Regions from separate parts of the Pseudoalteromonas sp. CF6-2 genome, predicted to be linked through region 3. Evidence: predicted binding sites of a transcription regulator. Region 3 holds the regulator's gene; each other region holds the start of a gene.
What was found. Region 3 encodes FliA, which starts transcription of late flagellar genes. Its sites were predicted from a motif close to CTAAAGNTNNNNNNNNNNNNGCCGATA; they were not measured.

Region 1: L3Q70_RS10150 (VC2046/SO_2500 family protein) is a predicted target of FliA. The motif match lies at 1,441-1,467, and genes of this name have one in related genera.
Region 2: pomA (flagellar motor protein PomA) is a predicted target of FliA. The motif match lies at 1,497-1,523, and genes of this name have one in related genera.

What each region holds. Positions count from the first base shown of each region.
Region 1 is NZ_CP091442.1:2,185,974-2,189,255, reverse strand. Features, by position in the region: gene L3Q70_RS10170 (ion channel) at 1-340, opposite strand, end outside; gene L3Q70_RS10165 (SprT family zinc-dependent metalloprotease) at 444-1,130, shown strand; tRNA gene L3Q70_RS10160 (tRNA-Tyr) at 1,172-1,256, opposite strand; tRNA gene L3Q70_RS10155 (tRNA-Tyr) at 1,305-1,389, opposite strand; gene L3Q70_RS10150 (VC2046/SO_2500 family protein) at 1,502-2,017, shown strand; gene L3Q70_RS10145 (DUF6172 family protein) at 2,179-2,478, shown strand; gene L3Q70_RS10140 (alpha/beta hydrolase) at 2,545-3,186, shown strand; gene L3Q70_RS10135 (alpha/beta hydrolase-fold protein) at 3,189-3,282, shown strand, end outside.
Region 2 is NZ_CP091442.1:785,414-788,695, forward strand. Features, by position in the region: gene dxs (1-deoxy-D-xylulose-5-phosphate synthase) at 1-91, opposite strand, end outside; gene ispA ((2E,6E)-farnesyl diphosphate synthase) at 179-1,066, opposite strand; gene xseB (exodeoxyribonuclease VII small subunit) at 1,072-1,314, opposite strand; gene pomA (flagellar motor protein PomA) at 1,587-2,354, shown strand; gene L3Q70_RS03680 (flagellar motor protein MotB) at 2,357-3,280, shown strand.
Region 3 is NZ_CP091442.1:2,512,787-2,516,068, reverse strand. Features, by position in the region: gene flhF (flagellar biosynthesis protein FlhF) at 1-485, shown strand, start outside; gene L3Q70_RS11710 (MinD/ParA family protein) at 478-1,338, shown strand; gene L3Q70_RS11705 (RNA polymerase sigma factor FliA) at 1,365-2,075, shown strand; gene cheY (chemotaxis response regulator CheY) at 2,116-2,499, shown strand; gene L3Q70_RS11695 (protein phosphatase CheZ) at 2,517-3,282, shown strand, end outside.

The sequences.
Region 1 (3,282 bases), 330 kb from region 3:
CATTATGTAAATTTGCTTTCATGAGTGAGGCATTGGCAATTCTATTATTGAATAAATGTGCACCAGATAGGTTTGCTCGGTAAAAATTGCAGTAGGAGAGATCATAACCTTCTTCATCATCTTGCTTAATTAAGTTAAGCCCAGATAAGTTAGCTCTTTGTAATTGTAAGCCTTGTAATAACCCACCTTTTTTAGCGTAACGCTCCAATTTCTGCGTTAGTTCAAGCCCAGACTTATCAAATTTATTGTCGTGCCAAAAACAAAAGCCAGATCCCATATCAGTTTCTTGGCACTTTTTTCCTGTGGGAGAGGTATAACTACAACAGGGTTTATCAGGCATAAGAATGAAAACTTATTTGTTAGTCATATTTATAGATTAGCAGGTATTTTACAGGGTAAAATGTAATACCAAGATTTTATGCATTGAATTGGTTTATTTTTTGTTGGATTACACATTAAAACGCAGTAAACGTAGGAAAACAGTAGCGATTAAAGTAGCTCAGCAGCAGCTAACAGTCTACGCGCCGCACTTTGTACCACTAGGTGATATAGAGTCCTGGCTCGTATCTAAAAAAGACTGGGTACAAGCACAAATTGCTAAGCAAGCGTCACAAGCACAAATGCGGCAGTTGCCATTGGAAACGGGCGTAATAAACTTATTTAATCAACCGTTAGCAATTAAACTTAATAAAGGCAAAAGTAGTCACTGGCAACAAAATGAACGCTCAAGTGAGTTGAGCTTATCAGTGTCATCACGTGTAAAGAATACAGAGAGTAAATATTTGTCATTACTGGAAGACTTTTTACATCACAAGCTAGAGAGCTACCTTGAAATGCGTATTCACGACTACTGCTTAAAAATGCAGGAGGCCTTGCCAGAGCAGTTAAAAGTGCAACATTATAAACGTCGCTGGGGGAGCTGTAATCAACGTCGAGAGTTAACTTTCAACCTACACTTAGCCTGTGCGCCAACGTGGGTAATCGACTATGTAATTGTTCATGAACTTGCGCATTTAAAATATATGAATCACAGTTCTGTATTTTGGCAGCGTGTGAGTCGCTTTTACCCTGATTATAAAAAAGCAAGTCAGTGGTTAAAAGTAAACGGTAGTCAGTTACGATGGCAATGAGATAATAAAAAATAGATATAAAGAGAAGTCGTTTAGAAAAGTGGTGGAGGGAGCTGGATTCGAACCAGCGAAGGCTGAGCCGTCAGATTTACAGTCTGATCCCTTTGGCCGCTCGGGAACCCCTCCACACTAATTGTTATTGCATTTGGCCCCACTTAACTGAGCGTAGAAAAGTGGTGGAGGGAGCTGGATTCGAACCAGCGAAGGCTGAGCCGTCAGATTTACAGTCTGATCCCTTTGGCCGCTCGGGAACCCCTCCAATGCAACGGCGCTGATAATAGCAAACTGATTATTTAAGTAAAGAAAAAAACTAAAGAAAAATGGATTAATGCCGATAACTGGTTAATCTTGAAACTATTCGGCTAAAGTCTATGCAAATTGATGGTTTGTTACTCAATGAGAGTCAACTTGATAATCGTCTTAATAAAAGTGTTCATGAGCAACGCAGTGGAGAATTTGCTTTACTATTGGCAATGCTCTCTCATGATGTGCTCGACTTTAGTCAGTTTCATCTCCCAAAATCAGAGTTAGCTAACACCCAAATATCCGAGCAAGCGCTACGTAATGAATTAGGAGCGGGACCAAAGCAAGCATTAGCACCAGAGCAATTTGATATGCTAATTGGCGAGCAAAATGCTTTCCGTCTTCTAAGTGGTGGGCTTACAGATATACGTTTACGTCAATGTTTAAACCCAGAACCACTGACAATTCGTGATGATAAATGCCATGTGCCGTTAAATGTCATTGATAATTGCGAACCTGCGGTTAGAAAGCGTCATTACACTAATAATAGTGTTACAGAGCGACCACAAATGGATGCAGCGGCTTTTTATGATGGCTTAAAAGACGAATCAATTCATCAGCCTTTGTACTTAGCGACAGCTTAAACAATTAATTCAATTGTCATAACTTTCTTGTACGCTACAATAGGTAATATAGATAAATTTAAGCGTATTATTAAAAACTACAGCTAATTTTAAATGTGCTTGTTATAATGCGACCTAGTGGCTTTATGCCATGACTATTGAATCAAGTTATTAGGACCATAATGAAAAAAACATTCACGCTTAACCATGAGAAAATCAAATATCCTCGTATGGTTGATGCAGCCAAACACGAAGTAAAAAAATACTTAAAACGTGAACGCAACAAAACACTTCCTGAAGGGGCTGATTATTGGGCGTTTGACTGTAAGTTTGGCGAATCTGCAGAAGATGCTCAGGTTGTGCATGTGGCAGAGATCAACAAATGCATTAGCGATATTGAAGCCAAAGGACTTATGACGTTTTATGTTGAAATCTTAGCGCGTCCTGCACAGCGACAATTACAAGAGTTTGACGAAGAGTAAACGTCAAACGAGCGAATCTAAGAGTGGGCCTTATGGCCCATTTTTATTGCCTAGCTATGGATTAGTATGCGCTGTTTTTTATTACTGCTCGTTATTTGCGGATGCCAAGTCCAAGCAAATACGATTTATGATGAGCTTCCTAGTAGCTTCAATAGCAATGAGCATTATGTTTTTTATTCTCATGGTTACATCGTCGAAGGTGAGCACATTCGTCCACGCCATCCAAAATATGGCACTTATGATTTTCCTGCAATTAAAAAAGCACTAGCAGATCCAGCCTATAACTTAATTGCATACCACCGAAAAAAAGGCACGGCCCCATTTTTATTTGCTAAAAAGCTAGCTGCTGATGTCGACATCTTATTAAATGCAGGTGTTCCTGAGTCGCATATTAGTCTAGTTGGTTTTTCACGGGGTGGGGCATTATCGATACTGGCAGCCAATGAACTTAAACGCACAAATATCAACTTAATTATATTAGCAGGGTGTGCCAGTTTAATTAAAAAGCATCCATCAGTTAGGGCATACGGTAAGGTTTACTCAATCTTTGAACGTTCAGATCAGGTTGGCTCTTGCCAATTTTTAATTGATAGGAGTGAAGCCACTAAGTTCGAAGAAATAAGCATTAATACAGGACTCTCTCATGGCGCATTTTATAAGCCAAAAGATGAGTGGGTGTTACCCGTTAAGAAATGGCTAAAGGATTAACGATGCCTAATATACTTTTTATTTTGATGTTCTGTATTTTTGGGACAAGCTTTACCACTTGGGCTGAACCCTATACTTTGCCGCGCACTAATACAG
Region 2 (3,282 bases), 1.7 Mb from region 3:
ACGCAGGTAATTTATCTTGCGCTAAATCACGCAGCTGTGCTGGCTCGTCAACCAAACTTAATAATGGATACTTGCTACTATCAAGTGTCATGATTTTATATACATCCTTCGCTAACCAGAGTGCATTATAGCTTATTGTGACTCTGATTTTTTAGTTATTTTGTCGTTGTTTTACGCATCAATATTTGCGTTCAACAATATAGTTGGCAAGCCTTGCCAGTTCACTCGTATCGAAATTAATCGCCTCTAAAGCTTGATGTGCCTGTGCGAGTAAATCTTGCGCTTTTTGCTTTGCGCCATCCAGTCCTAAAAGAGCGGGGTAGGTTGCTTTATTCGCTGCAATATCTGACCCTTGTGGTTTGCCAAGTGTTTCTGTATCTGCTTCGACATCTAGGATATCGTCTTGTACCTGAAAAGCCAGACCTATCGCTTGTCCAAACAAATTAAGCTGTTTTAATGTGTACTCGTCACATTGATTGGCACACAATGCACCTAGGGTTATTGCACAATTAAGCAGTGCCCCTGTCTTCAGTTGATGAATACGCTCTAATTGTTCGACACTGATTTCATTATTCGTCGCACTAATGTCAAGCGCTTGACCACCTACCATACCTTCAATACCTGAGGCTTTGCTTAATGAGGCGATCATTTTTATTTGCTGCGCTGGCGGTACAGAAAAAGGATGATTGGCAATTAAGTCAAAGGCAAGTGTTTGTAGTGCATCACCTGCAAGAATAGCGTTTGCTTCACCATACACTATATGGCAAGTAGGGCGGCCACGTCGCAGATCGTCATCATCCATTGCTGGTAAGTCATCATGAACTAGTGAATAGCTATGGATACACTCAATGGCTGCTGCAAGAATATCAAGGTCTTTTTTCTGTGCCCCCATCATCCTACCTGTTGCATAAACAAGGTATGGACGTAATCGTTTGCCGCCATTTAACACGCCATAATGAGTGGCTTCTTTTATTGTTTGTTCGGTATCTAAAGGCTGATCAAAATAGTGATTAAGTGTTGCTTCAACATCATTGCGCGCATCTTGCAGTTGGTCTATTAATTGCACTGAAATTAGTCCAAATTTGAATCGAAATTGCTCAGTGGAGCTTGGCTATCGTTACCCATAAGTATGGCAACTTTTTGTTCTGCTTGTTGTAGTTTACCTGATGAGGCATTAGCTAATGCAATACCACGTTCAAACTGCTTAAGAGATTGCTCTAATGACAAGTCACCCTGTTCCATTTGTACAACAATATTAGATAATTCATCCAAGGCTTCTTCAAAGCTCAAGTTTTCTGGTTTCTTCGCTGCCATAGTGGCCTCACTAGCTGATAGAAAGTGAGGCCAATTTTAGGGGGAATGCTAAACTAGGTCAAAGAATGATGTGTTTTTTTACGCATAAAGCAACGCCAATATGTTATTTTTACGCTTTTAGACACAAGATAAACTTGTAGCTTGAGAAACTTACATTAAAATAAAATTAATTCATTTAATGATTTAAGTATTTCAATTGCTTGCCGATAAGCAGTTAATAATAAAAATTTGATGCCTTAGGGTATCGTGCAATTGTTCCTCTGGAGGGGTATGTGGATTTAGCAACCATAATAGGTATTCTTGGTGCCATAGGCTTAATTGCTATGTCGATGGTGTTAAGTAGTGATGGCCAAGTTGCAATGTTTTATAACACCCCTTCGGTGGTCATTGTATTTGGCGGCTCTATTTTCATTGTGTTGTCAAACTTTACTATGGGTCAGTTTTTGGGCATAGGTAAAGTTGCCGCGAAAGCTTTCATGTTCAAGATAGAATCTCCAGAAGAGCTAATAGAGAAAGCTGTAGAGTTAGCAGACTCAGCCCGTAAAGGTGGTTTTTTAGCACTCGAAGAAGCTGAAATTCCTAATGGCTTTATGCGCAAGGGCGTTGATATGCTCGTCGATGGTCATGACGCCGATGTGGTTCGTGCTACCTTGCAAAAAGATATCGCACTTACTGCCACTCGTCATGAGCATGGCGCGGGACTATTTAAATCGTTAGCCGACATAGCTCCTGCAATGGGTATGATAGGCACGCTAATTGGTCTTGTTGCCATGTTATCAAATATGGATGATCCTAAAGCCATCGGTCCTGCGATGGCCGTTGCACTATTAACGACATTATATGGCGCGTTCTTAGCGAATGTGGTTGCTATTCCAATTCAGGTAAAACTAGAGCTACGTAAAGACGAAGAGGCTCTTAACCAACGCTTAATTCTCGACGCGGTACTGGGTATTCAAGATGGTCAAAACCCGAAAGTAATCGAGGGTATCTTGAAAAACTACTTAGCAGAGTCTAAACGAAAAGTGGATACTGAGGAGTAAGCATGTCTGATCAAGAGTGCAAATGTCCACCTCCGGGTTTACCAGCTTGGATGGGAACCTTCGCAGATTTAATGTCACTGTTAATGTGCTTCTTTGTACTCTTGCTTGCCTTTTCTGAAATGGATGTCCTTAAATTTAAGCAAATTGCTGGCTCAATGAAGTTTGCTTTTGGTGTGCAAAACAAAATTGAAGTAAAAGACATCCCAAAAGGAACTTCAGTAATAGCCATGGAGTTTACGCCAGGTAAACCTGAGCCTACGCCTATCGAAACAATTCAACAACAAACGGTTGAAATGACCCAGCAGATGTTGGAATTCCAAGCCGGTGATGAAAGCTCAGCAGGTGGACGTCAAGAGCAGCGTGGTAATAAGCGTGGCGGTGAGTCTCAAAGTACAGCGCAAGAACAAGCGATGGATCAATCTATTTCCGCTGCGAATCAAGAACAAACCAACGAGCTTGTGAAGAAAATTGCGCAACAACTTGAACAACAGATTATTGATGGGGCGATTGAACTAGAGTCTTTAGGCCAGCAAATTATTATTCGTATTCGGGAAAATGGCTCATTTCCTTCAGGGAGTGCGTTTTTACAGCCTAAATTTAAACCAATTATTCGAGATATTGCAACCTTGTTAAAAGACGTGCCTGGCGAAATAACGGTATCTGGTCACACTGATGATTTTCAGGTTTCCAATGAGCTATATACCAATAATTGGGATTTATCTTCAAAGCGTGCAGTTGCAGTTGCAAGTGAAATGGAAAAAGCCCCAGGTTTCGATAAATCGAGAATGGTCGTAGTGGGCCATGCTGAAACGAGGCCACTTGTTCCCAATGTTACCGATGAAGATAGAAAGCGTAACCGTCGCGTCGAAATCTCAATTATGCAAGGCAAGGCGCAAGAGTCGGATCCTATTGATGTAAGACCCTAAAT
Region 3 (3,282 bases):
GTGGTGTTAAACAAGTAAAAGATGCAAATGAATTGGCTGAAGTGCTATACCATTTACGTAATAAGCGACTAGTATTAATAGACACAGCGGGAATGAGCCAACGTGATTTACGCTTGACTGAGCAGCTTAATACACTAATGCGTAATCAGCGAGTTGATATTCGTAGTTACTTAGTATTAAGTGCTACAGCACAAATAAATGTGTTGCAAGAAACCGTAAGACACTTTAAAAAGGTGCAACTAAGTGGTTGTATATTCACTAAGTTGGATGAATCGCTAAGTTTAGGTGAGATTATCAGCATAGCGATTCAAAATCGTCTTCCGATAGGGTATCTTACTAATGGTCAGCGAGTTCCAGAGGATATTCGTGTTGCAAATGCCGAAAAACTAGTGAAAAAGGCTGAGCAATTGTATTTAAAACGAGCAAAAGCACAACATTCACGACGTCAAGCAGTAGCGTCGAGCACAGTAGGGATGTATGATTAACACAGTATTAGATCAAGCAAGCGGCCTGCGCAAAATGAATCAAAATAATAATAGTGGCGTTAAAGTTATCGCTGTGACTGGTGGCAAAGGTGGTGTGGGTAAAACCAATGTTTCACTAAATACCGCTATTGCACTCGGTCAGCAAGGAAATCGAGTATTAGTACTTGATGCCGATTTGGGATTGGCAAATTGTGACGTCATGCTTGGCCTTCGTGTTGAACGTAACTTATCTCATGTTTTATCTGGCGAATGTGAGCTAGATGAAATCCTTGTTGAAGGCCCTGCGGGGATTAAAATAGTCCCTGCAACCTCTGGTTCGCAGAGCATGGTGGAACTAAGCCCTTCTGAGCATGCCGGCCTTATCCGCGCTTTTAGCGAGTTAAATACAGAGTTTGATATCTTAATTGTTGATACCGCCGCGGGTATTTCCGACATGGTATTAAGCTTTTCACGTGCAGCACAAGATGTCGTTGTGGTTGTATGTGATGAACCTACCTCCATAACCGACGCCTATGCACTTATTAAAGTACTGAGCCGTGAACATGGTGTATATAAATTTAAAATTGTTGCCAATATGGTCCGCAGTATGCGTGAAGGCCAAGAATTGTTTGCTAAACTATCAAAAGTAACCGATCGTTTCTTGGATGTATCTATGGAATTAGTTGCAACAATACCGTATGACGAAAATATGCGTAAATCGACTCGACGCCAAAAAGTGATTGTTGAGTTGTTTCCTAGTTCGCCAGCAGCAGTCGCATTTAAAACATTAGCAACAAAAGCAGTTAAGTGGCCAATACCGAATCAACCATCCGGTCATTTAGAATTTTTTATTGAAAAACTAGTAAACGGCTAACTATGACAACATCGGTGAATAAAGCGATGGGATATCAATCAGCAAACAATTTGAATGCGATTGTCGAAAAGCATGCCTCTTTAGTCAAAAAAGTGGCATGCCATTTAATTGCTCGTTTACCCGCCAGTGTTCAATTAGACGATTTAATTCAATCAGGCATGATTGGCCTTATAGAAGCATCAAAAAACTTTGATGCAGGCAAAGGAGCGAGCTTTGAAACCTTCGCTGGTATACGCATTCGCGGTGCGATGCTTGATGAAATTCGTCGCGGGGATTGGGCGCCTCGCTCTGTTCACCGAAATGCACGCCTCGTTGCTGAAACCATAGCCGCACTAGAAAGTACTTTAAATCGAGAACCCAAAGATACAGAAGTTGCTGAAAAACTTGATATTACGCTCGATGAGTACCATCATATCTTACATGATGTAAATTCTAGTAAAGTTCTGGGTATTGAGGATTTAGGTGTTGATGAAGACGTTATTACACCTATGGGGCAAGATTTAGCACTAGACAAACCGTTTAATAACGTTAAAAATGAACGGTTTAACCAATCTCTATTAACGGCTATTCAATCGTTACCGGAAAGAGATGCACTTGTTTTATCTTTGTATTACAACGATGAAATGAATTTAAAAGAAATAGGGCACATACTCGACGTAAGTGAATCGCGTGTGAGTCAAATACATGGTCAGGCGATGATTAAGCTCAAAGCAAAAATCAATGACTGGATTAATTAGTAGTAAGTAAATATAGGTTCAAACCTCACCGGAGGATGTTTTGGATAAAAACATGAAAATTCTTGTTGTTGATGATTTTTCTACAATGAGACGTATCATTAAAAACCTGTTAAGGGATTTAGGTTTCACCAATGTGCAGGAAGCTGATGATGGTTCAACAGCATTACCAATGCTACAAAATCAAGAATTTGATTTTGTTGTCACCGATTGGAACATGCCAGGTATGCAAGGTATTGATTTATTGAGAGCTATTCGTGCCGACGACAGCCTAAAGCATATTCCAGTGCTCATGGTGACAGCTGAAGCGAAAAAAGAACAAATTGTTGCTGCTGCTCAAGCGGGTGTAAATGGTTATATCGTTAAACCATTCACTGCTGCGACACTGAAAACCAAATTGGAAAAAGTGTTTGAACGTTTAGGTTAATCTAAGGGGAGAGGCTTATGTCAGCACTTGCTGCGCCTCAAATAAGTTTAGAGCAAGCTCGTCAACTTGTTGAGTATCTTGAAAATGGTGAACAAGAAAAAGCGGATAAGCTAATACTTGACACAGCATCAAAAGAACAATCAGAGCTGTTTGCAGAAATTGGTAAATTAACGCGACAACTTCATGAAGCGCTAAAAAACTTTGATCTCGATACGCGTTTAACTGGCTTAACAACGGAAGCAATACCCGATGCTAAACAGCGCTTAAATTATGTCATGGAAATGACAGAAAGCGCCGCTAATAAGACCATGGATGCAGTGGAAGCAAGTTTGCCAATTGCTCAGCAACTTGCAGACGATATAGCGACGATAAAACCTACGTGGGATCGTTTGATGAATCGAGAAATTGAGCTCGGTGAATTTAAATCGCTATGTCATAGCTTAGATAAGTTTATGAACAGCTCGCAAACTAAAACAGATGAGTTACAAGGCTTGATGACGAATGTGCTGATGGCACAAGATTATCAAGACTTAACAGGGCAAGTTATACGCCGAGTCATCGAATTAGTACGCGAAGTAGAAGACAGTTTAATCAATCTTTTAACTGTGTTTGGCAGTCAAGAAGATGGTCATCAAAAACAAGAAAAACAGGCCATAGAACAAGCACCTGCACAAAGCGATACGCTTGCAGGTCCTGAAGGGCCAATTATTGATAAAGAGTCTCGCGATGATGTTGTCTCAGGACAAGATGAAGTTGATGATCTATTATCAAGTCTGGGCTTCT